2 linked regions of the Marinomonas mediterranea MMB-1 genome follow. The main gene of each other region encodes a partner of the protein of the gene in region 2 in a complex. Links are inferred from orthologs where the notes say so. Each region holds a gene or a part of one and is shown on either strand. Other genes may lie near its edges.

Region 1 (3,066 bases), 2.5 Mb from region 2 along the record:
TCTGCGCCACGGTCCAATGATCGTGCTATATCTGCTGAGAGACCTGTGTTAACAAATAAAGACAAGCGCTTCCCGTCTTTTGTTTCACAAGGCAGGTCTTTTAGCGCTTCAAACTCAGTTTCTAGCTGACGCTCTTCATCGACGATCTGTTGATAATTTTCTGTAAGGTGATCAGATGGATTGGTAAAGATTTGACCTGAATAACCATCAACAATCATGTCGACTTTATCAAGCTGAGTATAGGGAACATCCAATGCCCCCATAACGGTCGGAATACCCATCGCACGAGCGAGAATCGCAACATGTGAGTTGCTAGACCCCATGACGGAGACCAAACCAATTACTTTATCGATTGGCACTTCGCCTAACATAGAAGCGGTGAGCTCTTCGCCAATTAAGATGACGGGCTCTTTAAAGGTCTCGGTTGGACTAGGAGCCGTTTCTTGGAGGTGAGAAAGAATCCGACGTCCTAAATCTCTGATGTCCGTCGCACGTTCACGAAGATAAGGGTCTTCCATGCGATTAAAATGCGAGATATGGAACTGCACTACCTGACGCAACGCGCCTTGAGCCCAGTTCCCCTCTTTGATTCTGTGTTCTACTTCGGCTGCTAATGCGTTATCGTCTAGAATCTTAAGATAGACATCAAACAACGCCTTTTCATCTTCACTAAGATGCTGACTTAAACGTGAACTAGCACGTCGAATGTCTTTGCGCACCGCTTTTAGTGCATCAGAGAAACTGCTCAGCTCGGATTCTATCTCTTGCGTTTTTCTGTCGGGAATAACATCCAAGTCCGCAGGTGGGTAGACCACCATTCCCTTACCAATCGCAACCCCTTGACTACCCGCAATCCCCTTATAACGAAAATCTTGACTCGTCGGCTTCTCAGTATTATCCAGAGTCGTCATCGCCCCTGTTGCCTCAGCATGCGCGATAACGCCTGCTAATTGAGCGGACAAGGTAATTAAAAAGGCTTCTTCACCCTCATCAAAACGGCGTTTGTCTTCATGCTGAACAACAAGTACACCTAAAATCTGACGATGATGAATGATTGGCACGCCTAAGAACGACTTATAGCGTTCTTCGCCAGAACCACTTAGATAATGGAAAGAGGGGTGAGCATGAGCATCTTCAAGGTTCACGGGTTCGGCTCGACGGCCAACCAGGCTGACTAAGCCTTCATGCGCCTTAAGGCTCAGTTTACCAGCGCCACCGGAGTTTAATCCGCGTGTCGCCATCAACACATACTCTTCGGTATTCGGGTCTACTAAGTATATCGAACACACCTCAGAACGCATTGCACGACGTACTCGTCGAACAATAATGTCCAATGCCGAGGGCAACGTTTGCGCTGCTGTCACCTCTTGTGTGATTCTTCTCAATAAACTTAGCATAACCCTCCTTTTAATTTTCTAATGTACAAACAATATCCAAAGCGATGTATTTTACGTTAGTACGTTCAACCTTAGCCACCTATATATTAGGAAATGCTAATTTTAAAAATCTAAATACTATCTAAATACAATAGGATTAACTATCGCTTCACCTGTTGTCTTTCTATCCAGCGGTGCGCATTTGGAACCAGTTCCTTCAGCGCACGGCGGTAGACATCCTTTTTAAAGGCTACAACTTGTCCAAGAGGATACCAATAGCTGACCCATCGCCATCCGTCAAATTCTGGACAATCAGAACTATCTACACAAACACAAGTATCGGCACAACGAATGGTTAACAAAAACCATTTTTGCTTTTGACCAATACACAGTGGCTTACTATTATGCCGTAACATTCGTTTTGGTAAACGATAACGTAACCACCCCCGAGTCTTGCCCACTATTTCAACTTGATAGGGTTCTAAACCGACTTCTTCTTTCAACTCTCGATAAAGAGCTTCCTCTGGGGTTTCATCAGATTTAATGCCACCTTGGGGGAATTGCCAGGCATTTTGCCCTACACGCCTCGCCCAAAGTAACTGGCCACGCTCGTTCATCAAAATGATGCCCACATTCGGTCTATATCCGTCTGCGTCAATCACGAGCTATCACCTATACTTTAAAGATAAACTGAATTCATTGTTCCATAAATCAGGCCTTTACACAATTCGATATACATTTTGGCACACTTTTAGATAAGCCTTTAGCGTTCGAAATCTAGGCTACCGAAAGCGCGATACGACGCGTATAATTTGGCGTTACACCGTATATGTGAGGCCAACCCGTGACACTTGCGATTTTTGATTTAGACGGCACTTTGCTAAGTGGCGACAGCGACTACAATTGGGGACAATTCCTAGTAGAAAAGGGACTTGTTGATATTAATACTTACAAAGCCGCCAACGACCGATTTTTTGAACAATATCAAAGCGGCACATTGGATATTTTTGAATATCTGAGTTTTTCTCTAAAACCGCTTACACGCTTCACAAAAGACGAATTAAAAACACTGCACGACGAGTTTATGGAAGAAAAAGTCGAGCCTATGATGCAACAAAAAGCCACTGAGCTGCTGCAACATCACAAGGACCAAGGTCACTTTCTACTCTTAATCACTGCTACAAATCAATTTGTAACGGGTCCCATCTCAGAAAAACTTGGAATGGATCACATTATTGCACCCGTACCAGAACTGGTAGATGGCCGATACACTGGTGGTATTGTCGGTGTACCTAGCTTTCAGGAAGGTAAAGTAACGCGCTTACAAGAATGGCTTGAGGAAACAGGACATTCGATGGAAGGCAGTTATTTCTACACCGACTCAAGAAATGACCTCGCCTTACTTGAAAAAGTAGAGCACCCTATCGCCGTCGATGCTGATGATATTTTGTCAGACATCGCTAAGGAACGAAATTGGCAACACATCTCGCTTAGAGACAACACATAGAAAGGCAAGTAGAACAAAAGAGTCGAACTTAAGGATTAGGTTAGCACTCTAAGATAGGGAGAACGATATTTAAAGCTCTCCCTATCTTCAGGCCTTACTCTCGGAAAGCCTTCTTTCAAAAGTCATTTATTAAAAAGTTACCCCGTCAGAAGTAACGCCCTACTTTGACATTTTAAACGGAAA
Region 2 (3,190 bases):
ACAGATGGGTGGTAAACATCCGCATTTCCATTGGTAATGACGCCCATTCGATAATGCTCCGCTAGGACCGCTATCGAACTTTTTGCTTCGGGATACAAATCTACTTTTTGACGCCAAGCATAAAAGTGATCGAACGCAGACTGAGATATTTGGCGAGCCTCTTCCGTTGGCAAACCGTATTCACGAAAGGCTTTCACATAAATTCGTTTGCGTATTTCACTGACATCATGAGCTACATTCGGTGCGTTATCGATCACCTCTGATTTAATTTTTTCATAGGCGCTTGCATCAAACATGTCATGAAAACCAGGAAAACGCTCCTCAAACCACGCTTCCATCGCGTGATTGGCTCTCACAATAACAGGATCAACGTCCCACAATGTATTATCTAAATCAAAGGTGATTAACGTCATTACAAGAGCCTCATTAAGATTGCACTGAGTAAATCTGACAAGTAATCGAGGAACAAGGCGCCTTTTTCCTTATCAAAATCATTAAGTCTTCGTGAACCAAGCGCCAATACACCATGATAGTGAATTTGGCCGTTTTCTCTCGATATTAACGGTAGCACCGCTGATGACATCACTTCGTCACTGTGAGCCGGAAAAAGAAATTTTGATTCCTCGATCGAAAGTACACCGCAATAACATCCGCCTTTGGACAGCATTTCTTTTAACAACTCGCCCGCTTCGTCCCATGTCGCTGTTCTTACAGAAGAATTGATTTCTGTATCAGAGAACAAGATCAGCGATCGCAAAGGAATATCAAACTCCTCTCTAATCACGTCATCAATCATCGCAGCAAAATCGTCGAGCGACTCACACCCGAGCCCATTGACAACAACGCGACGGCTTTTTTTCATGGTTGCTTCGTTTTCACGCGCAACATTAACCAGTACATCAAATTGACTACGATGACTCTCGGACGTTTGACGCAAAAGCTGAACTTGCCGCTCCAACAAAGAGATTGCACCACCATGAACCGGATGAGGGACCGTCATAGATTCCAGCAAGTTTGCATTTCGAACAAAAAAGTCCGGTGTATTCTTAAGGTACTCTACGACATCCTCATCTTTCATTCGATACTACACCTGTACTATGTTAAACGTTTTAAAGGTATATTTGGCCTTCAAATACCTTAGTGGCTGGGCCAGTCATCATAATAGGAGAGCCTTCGCCCTGCCATTCGATTCTTAAATCCCCACCAAGCAGGTGCGCGGTTACTTTCGAATTCAACCAACCTTGACGAATTCCTGCAACAATCGCTGCACATGTACCGGTTCCGCATGCTTGCGTCTCACCTACATCGCGCTCGTATACACGCAGATTGACTTCATCGCGACTCATCACTTCCATAAAACCAACATTTACATTGGCTGGAAACGCTGAGTGAGATTCAACGAGCGGACCTACTGTCGATACTATCTCATCCGTCAATCGATCTACTCGAATAACGGCATGTGGGTTTCCAACAGAAACAGGTGTAAGCTCAACCGAGCCATAGCCTTCTAGGTTTAAAGTATATAAGTCATCTTGCTTTTCCGTTGCATCAAAAGGCAAGTCAGCAGGCGCAAATGACGGCGCGCCCATGTCAACCGTTACTTCGCCATCATCTTGAACATGTAACTGAATCTGGCCTTGTTTTGTTTCGACATTGATCACCGATTTATTCGTCAGATCTTTCTCGATCACAAACTTAGCAAAACAACGAGCACCGTTACCACAATGCTCAACTTCAGAACCGTTTGAATTGTAAATACGATAGCGAAAATCCATATCAGGACTGGTCGGTGGCTCAACGATGAGCAACTGATCAAAGCCTATACCGCGATTTCGATCGCCAAGAAACTCAATTTGCTCTTTATTGAAATACACTTTACGAGAAACGGCATCGACAACTGCGAAATCGTTTCCCAAACCGTGCATTTTAGAGAATTTCAATAACACGCTATTCTCCTTGAGCCTACTCAGGCAACAGCTGTTCGCCAGCCAATTGATGATCTATATCTTCACGCTCTCGGATCAAGTGCGCAACGTCGCCATCTACCATCACTTCGGCAGCACGATTACGGCTGTTGTAATTAGATGCCATCGTAAAGCCGTATGCGCCTGCCGAACGAACAGCAAGCAAGTCGCCAGCTTGGATATCCAACTCTCGATCCTTGCCTAAAAAATCACCCGTTTCACACACAGGGCCAACAAGGTCGTAGATACGCTTGCCTTCTGACGTTGCTTCCAAATTAACAGGAACGATATTCATCCACGCACTGTACAAAGAAGGTCGAATTAAGTCATTCATAGCACCGTCAATGACCGCAAAGTTTTTGTGTTCAGTACACTTTAAAAACTCGACTTTCGTCAACAACAAGCCCGCATTCGCGGCAATAGAGCGCCCCGGCTCAAACGCTAATGAAATATCGCGCCCTTTCATTTTATCTAAAATTAGTTGTGCATAATCGGCTGGTTCAGGCGGCACTTCATCACGGTATCGCACACCTAACCCACCACCTAAATCCATGTGTTTGATTTCGATGCCAAGACCAGCTAGCTCATCAATCAACGTAATCAATCGATCAAATGTATCTAGGAAAGGCTTGAGTTCCGTCAACTGGGAACCAATATGACAATCCACACCCATCACATTTAAGTGAGCCATCTCATTTGCAACTTGATAAATTCTCGGCGCGTCTTTGATGTCGATACCAAATTTATTTTCTTTCAGTCCAGTGGATATGTAAGGATGAGTTTTGGCATCAACATCTGGATTCACGCGCATGGAAACGGGCGCCTTCACACCCAGTTCACCTGCGACTTTGTTAAGGCGATATAACTCTGGCTCAGATTCAACATTGAAGCAATGAATCCCCAATTCCAACGCTCGACGCATTTCATGTTCTTGCTTACCGAGACCTGAGAACATCACTTTCGATGGATCACCACCCGCTCGAACAACGCGCTCAAGCTCTCCTATCGATACAATATCAAACCCAGCTCCCAGTTTAGCCAATACATTCAATATAGCGATATTGGAACACGCTTTTACGGCATAACAAACCAAAGTAGGATGAGAAGCAAACGCATCTGCGTAGGCGTTGTAATGCCTTTCAAACGTTGCTCTAGAATAGACGTACGTAGGGGTACCAAACTGCTCTGCAACCGTTTCTAAGGATACATTTTCAGCAAACAACGTT

What was found.
Region 1: the proteins of dapF (region 2) and MARME_RS03560 are in contact, whole or in part, in a solved structure (PDB 5YGU), measured with the Escherichia coli proteins. The link is inferred for Marinomonas mediterranea MMB-1 from one-to-one orthologs.

What each region holds. Positions count from the first base shown.
Region 1 is NC_015276.1:741,819-744,884, reverse strand. The notes cover bases 289-3,026. They hold MARME_RS03560 (RNA pyrophosphohydrolase), read right to left. Parts: upstream 2,039-3,026; coding sequence 1,538-2,038; downstream 289-1,537. Other genes in these bases: MARME_RS03555 (histidinol-phosphatase), read left to right, coding at 2,221-2,883; ptsP (phosphoenolpyruvate--protein phosphotransferase), read right to left, coding at 289-1,397. In the rest of the region: more of ptsP, read right to left, coding at 1-288. UniProt on the Escherichia coli protein: Master regulator of 5'-end-dependent mRNA decay.
Region 2 is NC_015276.1:3,240,846-3,244,035, forward strand. The notes cover bases 29-2,890. They hold dapF (diaminopimelate epimerase), read right to left. Parts: upstream 1,947-2,890; coding sequence 1,110-1,946; downstream 29-1,109. Other genes in these bases: MARME_RS14795 (HAD family hydrolase), read right to left, coding at 29-413; MARME_RS14800 (DUF484 family protein), read right to left, coding at 413-1,078; lysA (diaminopimelate decarboxylase), read right to left, coding at 1,963-2,890. Also shown: more of MARME_RS14795, read right to left, coding at 1-28; more of lysA, read right to left, coding at 2,891-3,190. UniProt on the Escherichia coli protein: Involved in the succinylase branch of the L-lysine biosynthesis and in the biosynthesis of the pentapeptide incorporated in the peptidoglycan moiety. Catalyzes the stereoinversion of LL-2,6-diaminopimelate (L,L-DAP) to meso-diaminopimelate (meso-DAP).